3 regions of the Streptomyces sp. NPDC043908 genome follow, and region 3 is predicted to be linked to each of the others. Evidence: riboswitches for the same ligand, from Rfam matches in the RefSeq annotation. Region 3 holds a riboswitch; each other region holds the start of a gene.
The links. Region 3 has a riboswitch for cyclic di-AMP ahead of AC069K_RS23710 (LysM peptidoglycan-binding domain-containing M23 family metallopeptidase). Riboswitches for the same ligand answer to the same signal wherever they lie in the genome.
Positions count from the first base shown of each region.

Region 1: linked by a shared signal. The riboswitch ahead of AC069K_RS33345 (M23 family metallopeptidase) and the one ahead of AC069K_RS23710 (LysM peptidoglycan-binding domain-containing M23 family metallopeptidase) in region 3 are both predicted to bind cyclic di-AMP.
Region 2: linked by a shared signal. The riboswitch ahead of AC069K_RS21490 (transglycosylase family protein) and the one ahead of AC069K_RS23710 (LysM peptidoglycan-binding domain-containing M23 family metallopeptidase) in region 3 are both predicted to bind cyclic di-AMP.

Region 1 is NZ_JBWKEI010000022.1:68,145-75,449, forward strand. Features, by position in the region: gene AC069K_RS33340 (PP2C family protein-serine/threonine phosphatase) at 1-1,070, shown strand, start outside; cyclic di-AMP (ydaO/yuaA leader) riboswitch at 1,226-1,405, shown strand; gene AC069K_RS33345 (M23 family metallopeptidase) at 1,418-2,497, shown strand; gene AC069K_RS33350 (aldo/keto reductase) at 2,559-3,503, shown strand; gene AC069K_RS33355 (PrsW family intramembrane metalloprotease) at 3,519-4,967, opposite strand; gene trmB (tRNA (guanosine(46)-N7)-methyltransferase TrmB) at 5,022-5,804, opposite strand; gene lhgO (L-2-hydroxyglutarate oxidase) at 5,845-7,053, opposite strand; gene AC069K_RS33370 (MFS transporter) at 7,124-7,305, opposite strand, start outside.
Region 2 is NZ_JBWKEI010000009.1:289,068-296,372, reverse strand. Features, by position in the region: gene eno (phosphopyruvate hydratase) at 51-1,352, opposite strand; gene AC069K_RS21490 (transglycosylase family protein) at 1,822-2,505, opposite strand; cyclic di-AMP (ydaO/yuaA leader) riboswitch at 2,508-2,705, opposite strand; gene AC069K_RS21485 (transglycosylase family protein) at 2,965-3,951, opposite strand; gene AC069K_RS21480 (cytochrome P450 family protein) at 4,084-5,319, opposite strand; gene AC069K_RS21475 (nucleoside triphosphate pyrophosphohydrolase) at 5,454-6,425, opposite strand; gene AC069K_RS21470 (SurA N-terminal domain-containing protein) at 6,470-7,129, opposite strand; gene AC069K_RS21465 (GtrA family protein) at 7,198-7,305, opposite strand, start outside.
Region 3 is NZ_JBWKEI010000011.1:12,461-19,765, reverse strand. Features, by position in the region: gene AC069K_RS23720 (NAD-dependent epimerase/dehydratase family protein) at 1-75, shown strand, start outside; gene AC069K_RS23715 (SGNH/GDSL hydrolase family protein) at 153-944, opposite strand; gene AC069K_RS23710 (LysM peptidoglycan-binding domain-containing M23 family metallopeptidase) at 1,095-2,018, opposite strand; cyclic di-AMP (ydaO/yuaA leader) riboswitch at 2,023-2,188, opposite strand; gene AC069K_RS23705 (tyrosine-protein phosphatase) at 2,777-3,592, shown strand; gene AC069K_RS23700 (DUF6126 family protein) at 3,606-3,749, opposite strand; gene AC069K_RS23695 (helix-turn-helix domain-containing protein) at 3,760-4,368, opposite strand; gene AC069K_RS23690 (NrdR family transcriptional regulator) at 4,808-5,215, opposite strand; gene AC069K_RS23685 (NUDIX domain-containing protein) at 5,985-6,776, shown strand; gene AC069K_RS23680 (XRE family transcriptional regulator) at 6,760-7,305, opposite strand, start outside.

The DNA of each region.
Region 1 (7,305 bases), on a different contig from region 3:
TGGTCGCCGGGGTCGTCCTCGACGTGGCGACACCGCCCGATCTCACCGCGGCGGCCCTGTTCGCCGCCGCCCCGCTGACCGCGGCCCCCTTCTTCGGCCCCGCGGGCACCGCTGTCGCGGGCGCCTCGGCGGTCGGGGCGGTCCTGCTCACCGAGTACCTCCACGACGTCCCCAGCACCGGGGAGGCGGTCAGCGAGCTGTTCACCGTCACCACCGTCGGCGCGCTGGCCCTGCTCACCAACCGCATGCTGCGCCGCAGCGGCGAACGCCTGGCGTCGGCGCGGGTCATCGCGGAGACCGCCCAGCGCGCCGTCCTGCCCACGCCCGCCGAGCGGATCGGCGGCCTCCAGGTGGCCGCGCGGTACGAGGCGGCGCAGGCCGGCGCGTTCATCGGCGGGGACCTCTTCGCCGTCCAGGACACGCCGTACGGGGTGCGCCTGGTCGTCGGGGACGTCCGGGGCAAGGGCCTTGAGGCGGTCGAGGCGGTGGCCGTGGTGATCGGGGCGTTCCGGGAGGCCGCCGAGCAGGAGCAGACGCTGGAGGCGGTGGCCGGACGCCTTGAGCGCGCGCTGACCCGGGAGGGCACCCGGCGCGACGGCCTGGACGCGTTCGAGGGGTTCACCACGGCCGTGCTCGCCGAGATCCCGCGCGACGCCACGGCCGTACGCCTGGTCAACCGGGGCCACCCCGAACCGCTGCTGCTCCACGCCGACGGGGCGCTGGACGCGCTCACCCCCTCCGACCCCGCGCTGCCGCTGGGGATGGCGGAACTCGGGGTCTGGCCGGACCGGGCGGACACGTACCCCTTCCCGCTCGGGGCGACGCTGCTCCTGTACACCGACGGCCTCTCCGAGGCGCGTTCGGCCCGGCCGCCCGGGGTCTTCTACGACCCGCACGAACGGCTGCGCGGCCGGATCTTCCCGGGGCCGGACCAGCTCCTGGACGCGCTCGTCGACGATGTGCGCAGGCATACGGGCGGCGGTGCGAACGACGACATGGCGCTGCTGGCGGTGCGGCGGCCCCGGGCGCGGCGGCCGGAGCGGCGGCGGACGACGCCGGTGGTTCCGTGACGGACCGTGCCCGAACGACGCCCGAGCGCACGTTGTTTGACGGGGCATCAGGCGCTGGGGCCGGGGATTACGGGGAACGGCTTGGAATCCGGTCCGCCTGTCTATTAACGTTCGATAACGCAGCGCGGTCGTCCCAGCCGTCGTAGAGGCGGCACCGTGCGCACGCGCCGAATTCCGCAAGGGAACCGGGGAACCACCACCTTGGGGTGAATCGAGCACCTTCGCACCGTCGAAACGTGCCCGTAGGAGACCTTCCTGCTCCGAACCCTCCCCCGAGCTCTCAAGGAGCAGGGGGGACCCCCACCGCCAACCCGGTAGGCGAGAAGGAAGGAAAGGAGCGCGCCCCCGTGGCGTCCAACGAGCCTGCCCTCGGCACCCCGCCGCTTCCCCCCGTCGCCCCGTACGGGCCCGCGCCCAGCGGCACCGAGGTGTGGGAGGAGTGGAACCCCACGGAGGAGTCCGTCTCCCCGGTACGCGGCCGGCACCGCGTGATCAAGCAGCGCGGCGGGCTCGCCCGCAGCTCCACCGTCCTCGGCGTCGGCGTCATCGCGGCCGTCGGCGCGGGTGGCATGGCCAGTGCGCAGACCAAGCCGCCGGTCTCCATATCCCTGCCCGACTCCGTCGCGGACAATCTCCCCGATGTGAAGTCCCTGCCGGGCGTGGGCGCGCTCATCACCGGCATCGCGGGCGACGACAAGCCCGACGCGTCCCCCCTGGCCGAGGCCGACAGAGCCGTCGCGAGCGCCCCCCTCACCATGGCGGGCGTCTCCCGGGCCGCGGCCGAGCAGGGCGCCACAGGGGCGGGCGAGGCCCTGCGCGCCCGCATCCTCCAGCAGGCCGATCAGCAGCGCAGCAGCGCCGAAGCCGAGGCGAAGGCGGCCGCCGAGAAGGCCGCGGCCCAGCAGGCGGCGGCCGAGGCGAAGGCCGCGCAGAGCGCCGCCCAGCAGAAGGCGGCCGCCGAGAAGAAGGCCGCCGAGGAGGCCGCCGCGAAGAAGGCCGAGGAGGAGCGGCTGGCCGAGCTGGCCAAGAGCTACTCGCTCCCGGTCGCCTCGTACACGATCACCTCCACCTTCGGCCAGGCCGGCTCGATGTGGTCCTCCGGCCACCACACCGGCCTCGACTTCGCCGCGCCCACCGGCACCCCGCTCAAGGCGGTCCACGGCGGGACGGTCAAGTCGGCGGGCTGGTCCGGCTCGTACGGATACCGCACGGTGATCGAGCTGGAGGACGGCTCGGAGCTCTGGTACTGCCACCAGTCCTCCATCGCGGTCAGCGCCGGGCAGAAGGTGACGACCGGCGAGACGATCGGCCGCGTCGGCGCCACCGGCAACGTGACGGGCCCGCATCTGCACCTGGAGGTGCACACCCCGGGCGGCACGGGAGTCGACCCGATGGCGTGGCTCGAGTCGAAGGGCCTCAACCCGTAGGGGGCCTGCCCGGCGGGCGGGGGCGCGGAATAGGCGTGCCCCGTCGGCCCGTTCACCCCCCATGACCACGCTGCGCCCCCTGGGCTCCTCCGACCTGTCCGTCTTCCCGCTCGCCCTGGGCGGCAACGTCTTCGGCTGGACCGCCGACGAGGCCGCCTCCTTCGGGGTGCTCGACGCGTACACGCAGGCGGGCGGCAACTTCGTGGACACCGCCGACGTCTACTCGGCGTGGGCCCCGGGCAACGAGGGCGGCGAGTCCGAGCGGATCATCGGCAGGTGGCTGGCGGCGCGCGGCAACCGCGAGGACGTCGTGATCGCCACCAAGGGCGGCGCGCACGCCTCGTTCAAGGGGCTCGCGGCCCCCACCATCAAGGCCGCCGCCGAGGAGTCGCTGCGCCGGCTCGGCACCGACTACATCGACCTGTACTACACGCACTTCGACGACGAGTCGGTCCCCGTCGAGGAGATCGTCACCGCGCTCGACCAGCTGGTCAAGGACGGCACGGTGCGTGCGGTGGCCGCCTCCAACATCTCCCCGGAGCGGCTCCAGGACTCCCTGGACTTCTCCGACCGCGAGGGCCTGGCCAAGTACGTCGCGCTCCAGCCGCACTACAACCTGGTCTCGCGCGACACCTACGAGGGCACCCTCCAGGACACCGCCGGCCGCTCGGGTCTGGCCGCCGTGCCCTACTCGGCGCTCGCCTCCGGCTTCCTCAGCGGCAAGTACCGCCCCGGCCAGGACGTCGACAGCGCGCGGGCCGGGAGCGCCGGCCGGTACCTGGGCACCGAGCGGGGCGTGAAGGTGCTCGCCGCGCTCGACCGCGTCGCGCTGGCGCACGGCGTCGAGCCCGCGAGCGTGGCCCTCGCCTGGCTCGCCGCGCAGCCGACCGTGGTCGCCCCGATCGCCTCGGCCCGGACCGTCGAGCAGTTGCCCGCGCTCCTCGCGGTCGCGGACCTGGAGCTCACGGACGCGGAGCTGAGCGAGCTGAAGGCCGCCTCGGCGTAGACCGGGGGCAGGCTCTCAGCGCCGGTAGGGGTCGTACGGGGAGGCGGCCGGGCCGTAGCCGTACGGGGCGTGGTTCCCGTACGTGCCCTGGCCGTAGCCGTACGGGGGCTGGTGGCCGTACGGGGTCTGGGTTCCGTACGGGGCCTGGTGGCCGTAGGGGTAGGGCTGGGACGGAATCCAGATGCGGCCCGCCGCGCCCGCCCCGTACAGAAGGGCGGGGCCTGCCACCTCCCGGCGCGCCCACAGGTGGTGCAGCAGCTCCTGCTCGCGGGCGGTGAAGTCCGGCCCGGCCTGGGAGTGGCGGGCCCGTCGGCGCAGGAACGCCAGGGCCGTCGCGAACGCCTCGTACTCCGCGACCGTCCGCGCCGCCCGCTTGCCCCCGAAGGTGCGGTGGGCGAAGTCGCGGGCCATCGAGCGGGCCCGCATCGAGGAGAGCGCCAGCGGTTCGGCCGGGCCGAGCCAGCCCGCCGCCGCGTACGCGGGCAGCTCCGCCGCGACGGTGCGCAGCTCCCGCTGGCGGCTCCACACCGCGAGCCAGGTGAGCAGTCCGAAGACCGGCACCATGAACGCGGCGTAGACCAGGTAGAAGCCGTACGTCCCGAACGACGACGAGCCGTTCCACAGCGCGTGCATCCCCATCGCGGACAGCAGGCCGAGCACCGGCCAGCCGATCCGGCGCCGGCGGCGGCCCGGGGCCGCGAGCGCCGCGGCCCCGAAGCCTATGCCGGTGCAGACCGTGAACAGCGGGTGCGCGAACGGCGACATCACGACCCGGACGAAGAACGTCGCCGCGGTCGTCGAGGAGAGCCCGGCGGTGTGGCTGACCTGGTCCTCACCGAAGGCGTTGCCGAGGTACAGGACGTTCTCGGTGAAGGCGAAGCCGGTCGCGGTGAAGCCCGCGACGACGACGCCGTCGACTATCCCCTTGAAGTCCCGTCTGCGGAACAGGAACAGCAGCAGCACGGCGGCCGCCTTGGCACTCTCCTCGACGACCGGCGCGATCACGGTCGCGCCCAGGTGGTCGGCGGAGGACGGGTCGGCGGTCGCGGTGGCTATCCACTTCGTCGCGAACGAGTTGGCGATGATCGCCACAAGCGCGGCGGCGCACGCCCCCCAGGCGAGCGCGAACAGGAGGTTGCGCCAGGGGCCCGGGTCCACCCGGTCGAGCCAGCGGAACGCGGTGACCAGCAGCGGAACCGGCAGCACGGCGAGCGCGAGCCCCACCAGGAACCCCTCGGTGCCGGTCTGGTCCCGCACGATGGCGAGGATGACCAGACCGCACAGGGCGAGCAGGGTGATCAGCGCGCCGGCCCGGAACGCCCTGGAGCGCCAGAAGTCGCGCCGCGGCCGGTAGCGCCACTTGGCGCGCTCCGGGACGGCGTCGAACCGCGGCTCGGCGCCGCGCTCCGGGACCGGCTGGAGCGGGCCCGGCGGCTGGCGTTGCGGAAGCGACTCGGACGACACCAGACGACCCTAACGAGGGGTACGGACAATCCGCGACGGTGCGTGGGGTCGCCGTCAGGCGGAGGGCAGCTCGGCCGCGCGGGTGAAGAGCAGGTCGTGGACCACATGGCCCTTGTCCAGGCCCTGCCCCTCGAAGCGGGTGAGTGGCCGGAACGCGGGCCTCGGCGCGAAACCGCCGTCCGCCTGGGTGTTCTCGAACGCGGGGTGCGCGTTCAGCACCTGAAGCATCTGCTCGGCGTACGGCTCCCAGTCGGTGGCGCAGTGCAGCAGGGCGCCGGGCTTGAGCCGGGGCGCGGCCAGGGTGAGGAAGTCGGGCTGGATGATGCGGCGCTTGTGGTGGCGCTTCTTGGGCCAGGGGTCGGGGAAGTAGACCCGCAGCCCGTCCAGCGACTCGGGCGGGAGCATCTCGCGCAGCAGGATGATCGCGTCGCCGTTGGCGACCCGGACGTTGGTGAGGCCGCCGCGCTCGGCGAGACCTAGGAGGTTGCCCTGGCCGGGGGTGTGGACGTCGACGGCGAGGATGCCGGTGCCGGGGTCGGCGGCGGCCATCTCGGCGGTCGCCTCGCCCATCCCGAAGCCGATCTCCAGGACGACCGGCAGTCCGCCGAACATCTCGTCCAGGTCGAGCGTGCCGCGCCCGTCGATGTCGAGACCCCACAGCGGCCACAGCCGCTCCAGGTACTCGCCCTGGCCGGTGGTCACCCGGCTGCGGCGCGGCTGGAAACTGCGGATGCGCCGTTCGTGGTGGGACCCGGCGGGGTCGGCGACGGGACCCCCGGGGAACCGGGGCTCGCCCTTGGGGCGACGGGCGGGGGCGGGGGGCGGCAGCTCAGACACAATGAGCCGATTCTACGTGCCGCGGCCCGCCGGCGGCCCGCTACACCCGCGCCGCCCCCAGCACCCCCAGCGCCCGCCGGGCCACCTCGCGCCCGATCGGCAGGGACGCGGTGGCCGCCGGGGACGGGGCGTTCAGGACGTGGATCGTGCGGGGCGCCTCGCGGATGAGGAAGTCGTCGACCAGGGTGCCGTCGCGCAGCACCGCCTGGGCGCGCACCCCGGACGGGGCGGGGCGCAGGTCCTCGTCCCGGACGTCGGGCAGCAGCCGGCGGACCGCCTCGGTGAAGGCGCGGCGGGAGAGCGAGCGGTGGATCTCGCCCGCTCCGTACCGCCAGTGGCGGGCGGCGATGCGCCAGGTGCCGGGCCAGGCCAGGGTCGAGGCCAGCTCGGCGGGGCGGACCGTGCGCCAGTCGTAGCCCTCGCGGGCCGCGGCCGGGACCGCGTTCGGCCCGACGTGGACGCCGCCGCCGATCCCACGGGTCAGATGCACCCCGAGGAAGGGGAACGCCGGGTCCGGCACCGGATACACCAGGCCCTTGACCAGGCCGGGCCGCGCCAGGTCGTAGTACTCGCCCCGGAACGGCACGATCCGCACCCCCGGGTCGTCCCCGGCCAGGCGGGCCACCCGGTCGCAGTGCAGCCCCGCGCAGTTCACCAGCGCCCGGGCCCGGATCACCGCCCCGGTCGAGGTGCGCACGGCCACACCCGAACCGGGGCGGCGCGATATCCGGACGGCTTCCGTCCCGTACCGGATCTCCGCGCCGGACAGCTCGGCGAGGCGGGCCGCCACCGCCGGGTAGTCGCAGACGCCGGTCGTGGCGACGTGGATCCCGGCGAGGCCCTGGACCTCCGGTTCGTACTCCGCGATCTGGGCGGGGCCCAGCTCGCGCACCGGGATGCCGTTCTCCCGGCCGCGCTGGACCAGGGCGTGCAGCCGGGGCAGCTCGGTGCGGTCGGTGGCCACGATGAGCTTGCCGGTCACCTCGTACGGCAGGCCCTGCTCGGCGCAGAACGCCACCATCTCGGCGGCTCCCCGCACCCCGTACCGCGCCTTGAGGGAGCCGGGGCGGTAGTAGATCCCGCTGTGGATCACCCCGCTGTTGCGCCCGGTCTGGTGGCGGGCGGGGCCGGACTCCTTCTCCAGGACGGTCACCCGGGTGCCGGGCGAGGCCTGGGCCAGGGCATACGCCGTCGACAGACCGACGATCCCGCCGCCGATCACCAGCACGTCGCAGTCGTACGCCGTCACCACCACACCTCCCACCCCAGATAGTGCACTGGCCCACTGACAATGCCCGTAAACCCGTGGCGGAAGTGATCTACGCCGGGGCCACCAGGAGCGGCCGGGCCCGCTCCCGCAGCTCCACCACGCGCGGCTCGTCCCCGTAGGGCTCCAGGCGGTGCAGCAGGTCCCGGACGTATTCGGTGGTGCGCGCCGAGGAGATCCGTCCGGCGACCTCCACCGCGCGCGTGCCCGCGGCGCAGGCGGCGTCCAGATTGC
Region 2 (7,305 bases), on a different contig from region 3:
CGCGGCCGGGGACGTACGGACGACTGGCTGGGCCAGGCCCGGGTCGGTTCTCAGCCCCGGGCGTCCTCGACGGCGCCCTTGAAGCGCGGGAAGGCGCTGCGGCCGGCGTACACCGCGGCGTCGTCGAGGATCTCCTCGATGCGCAGCAGCTGGTTGTACTTGGCGACGCGCTCGGAGCGGGCCGGGGCGCCGGTCTTGATCTGGCCGCAGTTGGTGGCGACGGCGAGGTCGGCGATGGTGACGTCCTCGGTCTCGCCGGAGCGGTGCGACATCATGCACTTGAAGCCGCTGCGCTGGGCGAGCTCGACGGCGTCGAGGGTCTCGGTCAGCGAGCCGATCTGGTTGACCTTCACCAGCAGGGCGTTGGCCGACTTCTCCTCGATGCCGCGGGCGAGGCGCTCGGGGTTGGTCACGAACAGGTCGTCACCGACGAGCTGGACCCGGTCGCCGAGCTTGGCGGTGATGGTGTTCCAGCCGGTCCAGTCGTCCTCGAAGAGCGGGTCCTCGATGGAGACCAGCGGGTACGCGTCGACGAGCTCCGCGTAGTACTCGGTCATCTCGGCGGCCGTGCGGGACTGGCCCTCGAACTCGTACTTGCCGTCCTTGTAGAACTCGGACGCGGCGACGTCCAGGGCGAGCGCGACGTCCTTGCCCGGGGTGTAGCCGGCCTCCTTGATGGCCTCCAGGATCAGGTCCAGGGCGGCGCGGTTGGAGTCCAGGTTCGGGGCGAAGCCGCCCTCGTCGCCGAGGCCGGTGGACAGGCCCTTGCGCTTCAGGACGGCCTTGAGGGTGTGGTAGACCTCGGTGCCCCAGCGCAGCGCCTCGGAGAAGGACTCCGCGCCGATCGGGGCGATCATGAACTCCTGGATGTCGACGTTGGAGTCGGCGTGCGACCCACCGTTGAGGATGTTCATCATCGGAACGGGCAGCAGGTGCGCGTTCGGGCCGCCCAGGTAGCGGAAGAGCGGCAGGTCGCTGGCCTCGGAGGCGGCGTGGGCGACGGCGAGCGAGACGCCGAGGATGGCGTTGGCGCCGAGCGAGCCCTTGTTGTCCGTGGCGTCCAGGTCGAACATCGCCTGGTCGATCAGGCGCTGCTCGGTGGCGTCGTAGCCGACGAGCTCCGGGCCGATCTGCTCGATCACGGCGAGGACGGCCTTCTCGACGCCCTTGCCCTGGTAGCGGCTGGGGTCGCCGTCACGCAGTTCGATGGCCTCGAAGGCGCCCGTGGAGGCGCCGGAGGGGACGGCGGCACGGCCGGTGCTGCCGTCGTCGAGGCCGACCTCGACCTCGACCGTGGGGTTGCCTCGGGAGTCCAGGATTTCCCGGGCTACGACGACGTCGATGGACGGCACGAGCATCTCCTTCTGGGATGTGACGCGGAAACGCCGGGCCGCTTGGTCCGGCACCCCTGAGCCTAACCGGCTCCGGGGCATCCACCAGCCGACCGACCGGCCCGTGGGACGAAACGGGGGGCAAAATGTTCCCGAACAAAACAAACCCCCGCGCCGCACGGGGGTGGGGGCGGGGTGGGGTGCGTGGTTCGGCTGCGGCGCGGTGGGCGGCTGGTCGCGCAGTTCCCCGCGCCCCTGAGGGTGCGTGTCCGGCTGCGGCCCGGTGGGGGCTGATCGCGCAGTTCCCCGCGCCCCTGAGGCGTTCGGCCCCGGCCGGAGAACCCGGCTCAGCCACAGACTGCCAGGGGCGCGGGGACCGCGCGAGCAACCCACCCCCGGCCCGCAGACGAACACCCCGCCCACAAGGGGCGCGGGGAACCGCGCGAGCAGCCACCCACGCCCCGTGGGCGCATCCCCGGCCGGACGGGGCTCAGCTCAGGTGGAGCTGCTGGTTCACGTAGATCAGGTTCGCGTCCTTGACGACGTCCTTGTTCAGCTCGAACAGCTTCTCCCAGCCGCCCTTGACGCCGTGCGCCGAGGCGATGGAGCCCAGGGTGTCCCCGGCCTTCACCTTGTACTCGCCGTCACCGGTCTTGACCGGGGCCGGACGGGACTCGCCGCGCGAGGCGGGGGCCGACTCGCGCTGGGGGGCGGGGGCGGCCTTGGGCGCGGCCTTCTTCGGCGCGGCCTTCTTCGGCGCGGCCGGGGAGCCGGACGTGTCGACGTCCGCGGCCGAGCCGCCGGCGGTCAGGTTGCCCGCGCCGGCGCAGGACCAGGCGCCCGGCCCCTGCATGGCGAGCAGCTTCTCGGCCGTGGCGATCTGCTGGCCCTTGCTGGCCAGGTCGGCGCGGGAGGCGTACTGCGTGCCGCCCGCCGCGGCCCAGGAGGACTGCGAGAACTGCAGACCGCCGTAGTAGCCGTTGCCGGTGTTGATGGACCAGTTGCCGCCGGACTCGCACTGGGCGACGGCGTCCCAGGTGGAGACGGAGGCGGCGGAGGCGGAGCCGGCGGCCATCAGCGGGGCGGCGACGGCGGCACCGGTGACACCGGCCAGCGTGACGACTCGGACGGCCTTGGACGGGCGGCGGTGCTTGCCCTTGCCGGAAAGCAGCATGGAGTTCTCCTCACCGACGCCTGCGAGGTGAGCTGTCGGGTTCGGGCGAGTGAGTGGCCCGGCCGCGCCTGGTGGCGCGTCTTCACCCCAAGCCGTTCCCTGGCCGCTTCGTACGTCTCGCCGTATGGCGTACGTCCCTCAACGGCCGGGCCCGGCGCTTACCTTGGGTCCCCCGCTCCTGCCTACGGCGCTTGGAGCGTCGACTGTTCCCCACGACCGGCGGCAGGATTCGGCGTTCCCGGTCGAAGGGGCCCGTGGTGACGAGCGCTTCGACCGTAAACACACCAACCCCTGATGTTCAAAGGGGCACATCAGGGAGAAATCGCCCCTCGCGGCCCTTCCGTAACCCCTGTTTCCGCAGGTCGGGGGCGTAACGCCCGTACCGGACGGACGGGACACGGCAGTTGACGGAAAGAGACCCTTGTCTCACTTGCACAGAAGTGGACATAGGCCCCTGAACTACCCCTTGGCCGGGGCCGGGTTGTCCGTCTTTGCCAGGTTCAGATCAAGGTTCTGGCCAGGCACGATGAGGTTCGGGTCGGCGCCGATCGTCTTCTCGTTCGCCTTGTAGAGCGCGGACCAGCCGCCCTCGACCTTGTGCGTGCGCGAGATGTCCCACAGATTGTCGCCGGGGCGGACGGTGTAGTCGCCTTCGGCGGCCAGTACGTCGCCCGACTCGCGTGACTCGGCGTCACCTCGCGAGGCGTGACGCCCCGATTCATGAGCGTTGTCCGTATTGCCCGGCTCGGTGGCCGCGGGCGTGCCGGTCTCGGCCGGGTCGGGGGTGCCGCGGTGCTTGCCGCCGGAGGCGGAGCCGGTGCCCGCGTCGGCGGTCCCGGCCGGGGCGCTCGCGTCGGCGGAGCCGGGCTTGGCGCTCGCGCCCGTGGACGGCGCCGAGGGCGTCGTGGAGGGCTTGGGGGCGGTCGAGGACGACGGGGACGGCGTGGTGGACGCCGGCGGCTTCTTGGCGGGCGCGGACGGCGTGGCCGTGGCGTCCGGGGTCGCGGCCCCCTCCTCGGAGGGGACGTACGGCGAGGGCGTGGCGCCCGGGTCGACGGCCGGGGCGCCGCCGCCCGCGGTGAGCCCGGAGATCCCCGAGCAACTGGTGAAGGCCTTCGGGCCCTTCGCCGCGAGCACCTTCTCGGCGACGGCTATCTGCTGCGCCCGGCTGGCCAGGTCGGCCCGCTCCGCGTACGCCGTACCGCCGTAGTTCTGCCAGGTCTCCTGAGAGAACTGGAGCCCGCCGTACAGTCCGTTGCCGAAGTCGGCGCTCCACGCGCCGCCGCTCTCGCACTCCGCCACGCTGTCCCAGGTGGACGCGGTGGCGGCGCTCGCGCCGCTCGCCGCGAAGAGCGGAAGGGCGAGGGCCGAGCCGGTCACCCCCGCCGCGACGACGAGTGCGGGAGCCTGGCGGGGTCGGCGGTGCCGTCCGTTCCCGGAGCGCATGCTGTGGCCTTCCGTGTGACTACGTCTGTGACCGCCGGGCCGGGCGGTGCGCCCGGTGTGGCGAGTCGAGGGGTGAACGTAGCCGTACTCGAACGCTTGTCACAAGTCGATGCACCCGCGATAACGCCAAAGTCACAGTTTTGACGGATCGTCAGTTCCGGCGGGCGTGAACGCGACCGGAAGGGTGCGCAGTCCGCGCATGATCAGCCCGCCCCGCCAGCGCAAATCGGCAGGATCCGCCGCGAGCCGCAGGTCAGGAAGGCGTCGCAGCAAGGTGGCCAGCGCGGTCCTCGCCTCCAGTCTGGCCAGGGGCGCGCCCAGGCAGTAGTGGATGCCGTGGCCGTAGCCGAGGTGCTGGTTGTCGCGGCGGCCGAGGTCGAGCGTGTCCGGGTCGGGGAAGCGGTCGGGGTCGCGGTCGGCCGCGGCCAGGACGACCAGCACCGGGTCGCCCGCCGCGATGTCCTGGCCCCCGATCGACAGCGGGCGGGTGGCGAAGCGCCAGGTGGCCATCTCCACGGGCCCGTCGTAGCGCAGCAGTTCCTCGATGCCGGTGTCCAGCAGCTCCGACTCCCCGGCCGCGAGCGAGCGCTGCAGCCGCTCGCGCTGCCCGGGGTTGCGCAGCAGCGCGTACATCCCGTTGCCGATGAGGTTCACGGTCGTCTCGAACCCGGCGAACAGGAGGATGAAGGCCATCGCCGCGGCCTCGTTCTCGGTGAGGTGCTCGCCGTGGTCGCTGGCGCGGATGAGGCCGGAGATGAGGTCCTCGCCCGGGTTCTCCCTCTTGCGGTGGATGAGTTCGAGGAGGTAGCCGCGCATCTTCTTCACCGAGCGGGCCACCCCGCCGCGCGGGCCCTTGCCGTGCCGGATCATCATCCCGGCCCAGTCCCGGAAGTCGTCCTGGTCCTCGCGCGGCACGCCCAGCAGGTCGCAGATGGCGTAGATGGGCAGCGGGAACGCGAACTCGTGGATGAGGTCGGCCTCCCCTGCGGCCGCGAACCGGTCGATGAGGGTGTCCGTCAACTCCTGCACCCGGGGCGCGAATTCGGCGACCGTACGGGGCGTGAACGCCTTCGCCACCAGCCGCCGCAGCCGGGTGTGGTCCGGCGGGTCGATGTTGAGCAGATGCGTCATCAGCTCGGCCTTGCGCTCGCCCGGGATGCCCGTTCTGCCCCGGGCGTGCGCGGGCTCGTCGTGGTGCGCCGGGTTCTTGGACAGCCGCTGGTCGGCGAGGGCCTGCCGGGCGTCCGCGTACCGCGTCACCAGCCACGCCTCGACCCCGCTGGGCAGCGTGGTGCGGTGCACGGGCGCGTGCTCCCGCAGCCAGCCGTAGGCGGGGTAGGGGTCGGTGGCGAACTCCCAGGTGAACATCTCGGGGGCGGGGGGTGCCCCTGGCGGGGGCGGGGTCTGGCCCGGGCCCTGGTCCTGGCCCGGTGGCGTGTTCGGGGCCTGGTCGGGGTGTGCGCCCGGGTCCCGGCCCGGCGGGGGCGAAGGGTGTGTCACCGTCAGCTCGTCTCGGCCGTGCGGATCGCGTCCCGGTACGCGCGCGCCGCCGCCCGCAGGGCCGCCTCCGGGTCCGTGCCGTCGGCCTCCGCCGCCACCGCCAGGGCGAGCAGCCGGTAGCCGATGCCCTCACCGGAGGGCAGCGGCACGTCGAGGCCCGCCGTACGGACCCGGGACGCCAGCTTGGCGGCGAGGGCGAGGCCGGGCTGGCCGAGGGGAACGCCGTCGGTCACCGACGCGCGCCCCTTCTCCGCCGCCTTCTGGCGCAGCCAGTGCTCCTTGACCTCCTCGGGCGTCTCCGCGTGCGCGTCGCCGAAGATGTGCGGATGGCGGTGGATCAGCTTCTCCACGATCGTGCCGGCCACGTCGTCGATGGAGAACGGGTCCGCCCCGTCCTCCGCGTCCCCCTCCTCCGCGATGCGGGCGTGGAAGACGACCTGGAGGAGCACGTCCCCCAGCTCCTCGCGCAGCTCGTCGCGGTCGCCCTCCTCCACCGCCTCGACCAGCTCGTACGCCTCTTCCAGGGCGTACTTCGCCAGCCCCTTGTGGGTCTGCTGGGACGACCACGGGCACTCGCGGCGGATGCGGTCCATGACCTGGACGAGGTCGAGCAGCCGGGCGCCGGGCAGGTCGTAGGAGCCGGGCAGCAGCTCCAGGTCGGGCATGGCGACCCGGCCGGAGCCCGCGAGCCGGGCCAGCCCGTCGGTGAGCCGGCGGTCGCCCTCGCCGGAGGGGAGGACGACGACCGTACGGCCGCCGGCGCACGCCTCGACCAGCTCCTGGGCGTCCGGCTCCGCGATCTCGGCCTCGACGCCCGCCTCGCGCAGATACGGCAGCTGCGGGTGGCCGGGGTCGGCGCAGAGCACCCGGTCGGCGGCGCGCAGCGTCTGCCACGCGGGCCAGGACAGCAGTCCGGGGGCCACCCGGTGGCTGGCGGTGAGCAGGACGACGCGGCCGGGTTCTTCGAGAGTCACCTCTCGAACCTACCCCGGCCGCCCGCCGCGCCCGCTCCGCCCCGTCAGCCGGTGACGGGGGCCTCCCGCTCCGGGGCCTGCTTGGTGACCTGGGCGATCCACGGCGTCCTGGTGTCGGCGAGCTGGATCGCCTTGTCGTCCCAGCTCCCGTACCGCGGGTTCACGTCGATGCTCAGCTTCTTGGACGCCTCGGTGAGCGTCCTGGTGACGGAGGCCTGGCCGGTCGGGGTGGCGAGGTCGGCGCCGGTCGCGGCGGCCAGCTTGGTGAGCTGCACCTGCTCGCGCACCGCGTCGTCGATCTGGCCGGGGGCGACCCCGCGCTGCTGGAGGAGCATGGCGGCGAACGCCTGCTCGCCGCCCGCCTGCCGGGCCATCGCGGCCCGCGCCTGCTGGAGTTCCTTGCGGCTGACGCTGACCCCGGCGTCGGCGGCGGCCCGGTCGAGCACCTTGTCGAAGATCAGCCCGTGCAGCTTGGCGCGGCTGAGCTGGCCGGTGTTGCGGATGAGCTGGGCGGACTGCGGCGAGGCCTCCTGCGCCGTACGGACGTCCTTGACCTGCGCCTGGAGCGCGGAGACCGGAATGCGGTCGCCCCCCACGACGGCGGCGGCGCCCGGATGGGCCTCGCTGCCGCAGGCGGTCAGGAGTGGCCCCGCGCCGAGGAGCGCGACACAGAGGGCGAGTGCGGTGCGACGGCGGCGGTGCAAAGGAGCCTCCCGGCGGATCGTGCGACAGTGCAGCGACCAGATGACCTATGACCTTGCGGTGATCGATGTTAGGCAGTCTCGGTGGTGTGGGCCACTGATTCGTCCAACGATTCGGGCGCCGCGCGGGTCTCGGGGCGCAGCATGATCGTCCGGGAGAGGACGAAGGTGACCGGGAT
Region 3 (7,305 bases):
GAGGCGCCGCAGCGGCCGGACCGCCCCCGGGTCGGACTGGACCCGGAGACGGAGCGGAAGCTGCTGCACGGCTGAGCCGTGCGGGCGCCGCCCTCGGGGCGGTCCGTCGGTGACGCCGTCGGCCACGGAGGGCCGACTGGGCTGATGACCCGTCAGAGAGGCAGCAGGTCGGGGCGCTTGGGCTCCACGTGGTCGCCCGAGCTCTCGCCCCGCAGGCGTCGTCCGATCCACGGCGCCAGGTGCTCGCGCGCCCACTGGATGTCGTCGCGCCGCACCTCCAGGGTGCCGCGCGGCGGCTGCGGCGGCCACGGCTGGTCCGGGTCGGCCGGCACCGCGAGCCCGAGCACCTGGGCGGCGCGCAGCGCGACCCGGGTGTGCCCCTCGGGCGACAGGTGGAGCCGGTCGCCGTCCCACGCCCGCCTGTCCTGCACGGACTTCAGCGACCACAGGTCGAGCACCGGGCACCCGTAGCGGTCCGCGATGGAGCGCACGTGCGCGGTGTACGTCGCCACCTTGCCGCGCAGATGCTTGAAGACCGGAATCCCGCGCGTGTCGAACCCGGTGGTCACCATCACCGTCGGGATCGTGCTCTTCAGGTCCGCGACCGCGCGCTCGAAGCGCTCGGCCACGTCGTCCGGGTCGCTGCCCGGCCGGATGATGTCGTTGCCCCCCGCGCAGAAGGTCACCAGGTCGGGCGCGAGTTCCTTGGCCCGCGGCACCTGCTCCTCGACGATCTGGTCGAGGAGCCTGCCGCGGACCGCGAGATTGGCGTAGCGAAAGGCCCCCTCCGGTCGCTGATCTGCCAGTAGCACGGCGAACCTGTCCGCCCAGCCGACGAACGCCCCGTCCGGGCCGGGGTCGCCGACGCCTTCCGTGAAGCTGTCGCCGATCGCCGTGTACGACCCGAACGTACCGCTGTTGAATGATCTCGAATCGTCTGCCACGGGACCATATCTTTCCCCTACCGGTGTGACCTACGCGACCGTAAGGAGGGGTTGACGGTGGGTGATATAGACCACCCGGTCAGTTTCGCCCAGCGGGAATACGCCGAATACCTCCGGCGCACCGGACAAATCCGGGGCCGACCGGCTTCGTCAGAGGGCCGCGCCCTGCTGCCTGAGATAGGCGATCGGGTCGACGTCCGAGCCGTAGTCGGGCGTGGTGCGGATCTCGAAGTGCAGGTGCGGGCCGGTGACGTTGCCGGTGGCGCCGGAGAGTCCGATCTGCTGGCCCGCGGTCACGGTCTGCCCGGCCGAGACGGAGAGCTGGGAGAAGTGGGCGTACTGGGAGTACATGCCGTCGGCGTGCCGGATGACGACCTGGTTGCCGTAGGCCCCGCCCCAGCCGGCCGAGACGACCGTGCCCGGGCCGACGGCCCTGACCGTGGTGCCGGTCTCCGCCGCGAAGTCGACGCCGGTGTGGTAGCCGCTGGACCACATGGACCCGGCCATGCGGTACGGGGTGCCGATGCTCACGCTGTCGAGCGGCGCGCGGAAGCCGGTGGAGGAGCCCTGGTCCGCGGTGGTGGAGGTGTTCGTGGCCGGGGCGGGCGAGGACGGCGCCGGGGTGCGGGGCGCGGGGGACGCCGCCTTCGTGCCGGACTCGTGCGTGGTCGTCCTGGCGGAGCCGTGCGGCGCGCCGGTCCTGGCCTTGGCGCCGAGCACGAGCTTCATGCCCGGGCGGATCAGCGCCGGGTCGGCGCCGACGACCTCGCGGTTGTCCCGGTAGAGCCGCTGCCAGCTGCCGAGCCGGTGGTCCTCGGCGATCCGCGAGAGGCAGTCGCCGCTCTTGACCTTGTACGTGGTCGGGGCGGCCTGGGGCGCGGCGGCGGCGAGGGTCCCGGTGGTGCGGGCGGCCTGCTGGGGCGCGGTGGCGGGGGCGGCGGTCTGCACGGCGGCGTGTGCGCCGGTGGCGCCGAGCAGCGGGATGGCGAGCGCGGCGCCACCCGTTCCGGCGGCGGCGATGCCCCGGGATATCGGGCTGGACTTGGGACGGCGGTGCTTACCCTTCGCGGGCATGGCGGATTCCTCTCCGGCGCCTGCGAGGTGAGCTGTCGGGTTCGGGCTGGAGATGCCCGGCCGGGCACCGGTCACGGTGCTTCGGCTTCACCCCGAGCCGTGCCGGAATTCCGGACGGCGCTTACCTGGGTCCCCCGCTCCTGCCACGCGTGGATGGGTGCGGATTCCGAGCGGTGGCAGGATTCGGCGGTCCACTCGGATTGCGGTGACCGTAAGCGAGCCCGGTGGGCCACGACAAGTGCCGATTTCCCTTCGGCATTCCCGGCCGGGAATTCCTACGGGAATCGCGGTCACCCTGCGTCGACCGTCATTCCCAACGGGCCCGGCCGGACGGGGGAATTCATCCGGGACCGCCACCACGGAACGTCACGGATATGACGCTGCTCACGGGTAATCCCCCTTTCCCGAGCGGGAGATGGACAGGGGTCACCAAATCGCCCCATAAGGGCGAAAGTTCTGCCCCTCTTCACCCCTCTCCCCCACCACCGCCCCACTCTGCCCGTTTTGCTCACATGCGACCGGAAAGCAACCGGACCCGTCCGCCATCCCCGGTCTGGATCATCCCGAGCCCCAGGACCGCACAGGTACACACAGGCGCCAACGGCGGCGCCGGCATCGGGACAGGACTTCGCGCGGGGCAATGGGCGCGAAGGGGTCGCATTCCGGCCAGACGATCGAGATGATTGCCCCGGGAACCCATGTCGTATCGTCGGGACCGAGGCGGCGTGATCTTCTTTCGACCCCCATCAGGAGCCAACGTGACCCAGCAGACTCCGCAGATCCCTTCGACCGAACCCGAGCTCTCCGGCGTCCGCAACTTCCGTGACGTGGGCGGACTGCCGACCGTGGACGGCCGGCGGCTGCGGTACGGACGGCTCTTCCGCAGCGGCCACCTCGCCCACGCGACCGCGCAGGACGCGGCCTTCCTCGCCTCGCTCGGCCTCCACACCGTCTTCGACTTCCGCAACGCGGCGGACCAGAAGCTGGAGGGCCCGGACGTGGAGCTGCCGGGGGTGCGCAACGTGAACATACCGCTGACGGACCCGGCGGACGGGGCGGAGTTCTGGAAGATGGTCCGCGACGGCGACATCGACCAGCTGCGGTCGGTGCTCTCCGAAGGCCGGGGCGCCGAGCGGATGGCGCGCTCGTACCGCACGATCATCCGCCAGCGCACGGCCGAGCACAGCAGGGTGCTGCACGCGCTCGCCGAGGACAGCGTCCCGGCCCTGATGCACTGCGCGGCGGGCAAGGACCGCGCGGGGCTGTCCATCGCGGTGGCGCTGCTCGCGGTGGGCGTCGAGCGCGACGCCATCGAGGCCGACTACCTCAAGTCCAACGACCCGCACCGCCGTTACAAGATGCACCGCAGCGACAGCTCCCCCGCCGGCCTGAGCACCGAGGTCGTGGAGCTGCTCAACCCCCTCTTCGACGCCCGCGCCGGCTATCTCGACGCGGCCTTCGAGACCATCGAGGAGACCTGGGGCAGCACCGAGCGCTACCTCTCCGAAGGCCTCGGGCTCTCCCCCGAGACCCGTGAGCGGCTGCGCGAGCGGCTGGTCGAGGACGCCGTCTAGGGGGCGCGCCCGGTCACTTGCCGACCGTGAACAGCAGGTAGAGGAAGGCCGCGAAGATGTGGCCCGCGATCAGATAGGCGAACAGCCGGACCACGAGACCCCGGGGGAACTTCGTCTCCCGGGTGTCGACGCCGGACCGTCCCTGGTTCTGCGACATGTCGTACCTCTCAGCCGTGCGGATGGTGCGGATGCGGATCGGGGCTCTGGAGCAGGGTGTGGACGAACAGGAACGCGGCCCCGCCGTGCGAGACGGCGGAGATCCGGTGCGGGGTGAGCGAGTCGAAGTGCGCGCTGTCGCCGGGGTCGAGCTCGTGCGTGGCGTCGCCCAGGGTGAGCCGCAGCCGCCCGGACAGGACGTGCAGCCACTCCTCGCCCGGGTGGACGCGGACGAGCTCGCGCTGGGTGCCGTACGGGACCTCGACGCGCAGGGCCTGCATGGCGCGGCCGGGGTGCCCGGCCCGGTGGTAGGTCCAGCCGTCGGCCTCGGCGGGCTCGGCCCGGCCGCCCCGGATGACGGGCTCGCGTCCGGGCGCCATCTCGCCCAGCAGCTCCGAGACCGTCGTACCGTAGGTACGCGCGAGCGCCAGCAGCATCGGCAGCGAGGGCTGGCGGGCGCCCGTCTCCAGGCGGGAGAGGTGCGCCGGCGAGAGACCGGCCCGCGGGGCGGCGGCCTCCAGGGTGAGACCCCGGCGGCGGCGCAGTTCGCGCAGGCGCGGGGCGACATCGGGGAGGGCGGGGCCCGCTGGCTCCCCGGCGCCTTCGGCGGGAGTGCTCATGCACTCCATTCAGTCAGGGCATTGCCTCTGGGGCAACTTTTTTGCCCCAGAGGCAAATCCTCCGTGCCCTTCACCAGGATCGAACGCGCGGCTGGCCTGCTCTGAGGGTTCACAGCCGTCCGTCGGCGTCCGGCGGCATTCGCCGGGGTTGTCACTCAGTTGGACACTCACTGTCGCACTCACGCCTGGTGAGCAGCGACGTGAGGTACTGAGCTAGCTGCCGCTATTCGTTCCTGTTCGTGTCAGCTGCTGGTGTCACGTTGGGTGCCGCTGCCCTACGGCGCCGCCATGCCGTGCGCGCTCGTCGGGCAGCCAGGGTCACGAGACCGATCAGCCCCGCGCTGAGGATGTTGACGGACAGATCTTGTACCAAGCTCCGCATGAGGGGTGTGGACGCGCCGAGGGGCCGGTTCGCGCATCGCACTCCTTATGTAGAGGATCAGCAAGGTACGACGTTAACGCTGGCAATGCCCCGGCCCGAAGCAAGGTCCAGCGGTAAAGGCGCATTCACGCCTTGCACCGTGCTGGGCTCGCTTCCTCGATCCGTGAGCAGACATAGCTGTGCTGTCGAAGTGGCCGGCGCTCTGGCGCGTCGCCGCGCTTCAGCTAGCGCGTTCTCGACTGGGATGCCTTGCTGTGCCGCCGTACGAACCCGAGCGATGACACACGCGCGGGAGAACTCAGAACGTACACCTGGTCTGTTCAGCCGGACCAGAACGGCTACCTGGATAGTGGTGAACCTCAGACCGCAGCTCTCACAGAGGCGGAGTCGCCTGGTCGAAGTGCCATCGTGGCTGGTCACAACGCGCAGAACGCTGGTGGGCACGGAGCATGAAGGACAATGCACTTGCCCTCCTGCTCGCGGGTAGAGGCTGCCGACGAACTAGATGCTACGGCGCTCCGGCCGCGAGGGTGAGAGATCTCGTGAGGTCGGCGGAGCGGCTTTGGCCGGTGTCCTGCCCGGTTTGGGGTTGAGCATGATCAGGGGGCCGTACGCTTGCCAGCTACTCGGGCAGGCTTGCCTCCTGCCCGCAATGTGTCCGAGTGGCCCCCTGGTCTTGCTCAACGCGGGACCCGAACCGGGGAGGTGGGTAAAGCCGTGGAGCCGACCGTCCCCCACCCCGGCCTTGCATTTTTCGCCCCCTCGGGCGCGCCGGGCGACGGCGCGCGGCCCCGGTGGCGCAGACAAGGAGGGGCAAGCGCGGCGGCGGCCGGCGGCGCCGCCGCGCTGTGCGCGGCACCCTGCGATCTCTGATCGCACTACCTCTGTAGTTCAGGAGGCCGGAACGCAGACGCTCTCGCGTTTAGTGTGGTGATCTCCCGGCGACCACCGTTCCTCGGGCCGGTAGGCGTGGCGTTGTAGCTGTCCGGGGCCGCTCGACGCATTGGAGGGCGGAGGCGAGCCGACCCATGGTGCGGCCGGCGGCGGCTACTGATCTGAACTACCCGTGTCCGGTCGGCGCGACCGGGCAGCGAGCGCAGCGAGCCTTGAACCCGTAGAGAAGGTTTTTACTCACCCCGCTCCGGACGATGAGTGATCGCGCTCTGTCGCCTGTCAGGGGCTGCGGCTACGCTGGTGCGGGCCAGTTGATGACGTCAGGGAGTGTGCTCAGCCAATGGGACCCAAGTCGCTTCGGGCCTACCGCGCGATTCGTGAACGGGTGGCGTCAGGTGAGTACAAGCCGGGCGAGAAGATCCCTTCCGAGCGCAAGCTGGAGACCGACCTAGAGATCGGGCGGACGCAGCTTCGTGTTGTGCTGGCGAAGCTGGTGGAAGAGCGCATCCTGGAGCGGAATGCGCGAAGCTCGTATCGAGTGCCATCCCGAGACGTGAGCATCGAGCGCCCGGGGGAGCTGGAACCCTGGCAGATTCACGGTGAGCGCGTCGTCTATGACAATCGATGGGTCAAACTGGCACTTGTAGACGTGGAACCGCCGGGAGTTGAGCGGTTCGAGCATCACGTCGTACGACTGCACCACGTCGCCATCTCGGCGGTTCTCGACGACAACGACCGGGTGCTCATGCTCTGGCGCTACCGTTTCGTTCCCGACAAGTGGGGCTGGGAACTCCCGGGCGGCATCGTTGACGAAGGCGAGGAGCCGCAAGCGACCGCGATGCGGGAGTTCGAGGAAGAGACTGGATGGCGCCCACAGTTCTTGGAGCATGTGGTCACCTATCAGCCCATGGTCGGCATGGTCGATTCGCCCCATGAGATCTTCGTCGGACGGGGAGCGGAGCACATCGGTGATCCCACGGACGTTGAAGAGGCCGGGCACGTGGCATGGGTGCCGCTCTCTGATATCCCCGGCTTGATGGCAAGAGACGAATTGATGGGTTCGGGCACGCTCGTTGCCCTCCTACACCTGCTCGCTTCGCGAGGGGAGTCCGCTGCTACAGCCGCTGGGTGAGCTGCTCCACGCGTCGGCGCTGCCGTACTGAACCGGTGCGGTTCGCGAGCAAACGAGCTTGGCGTAGATGCTCCTGGGCCTGGTCGAATTCCCCGCGCGCTGCATGCGCTTGGGCCAGATCGCATCGGAGACCGGCGGTGGCTCGGATGAACGTAGGGTCTGCCGCGTCGAGCGCCGCGTAGAGGCTACTTAGTGCGTCATCGTCACCCAAGAGGGCGAGTGCGTTCCCATGCCATCGGGCTAAGTGCCCACCATTCAGAAAGATGCTCAGCATGTCGGGGTCGCGGGCCTCGTCACCGTCGGGAAGGCAGGCAAGGGCACTATCCAGCGCGCGGCGGCAATCGTCGGCCAGGCTGGCCTTTGCGCACAGTTCGGCTTCCGCCGCGAAGAGCCAGGTGCGGAGCCGTGGCGACACGTGCTGACCACCCAATCGCTGGGCCTCGCGGACAAGATCTACCGCCATTTCTGGCCGGCCAGCCTCGTTGAGTACGTACGCCTGCTCTGCGGTGGCATGCGCTAGATACATCGG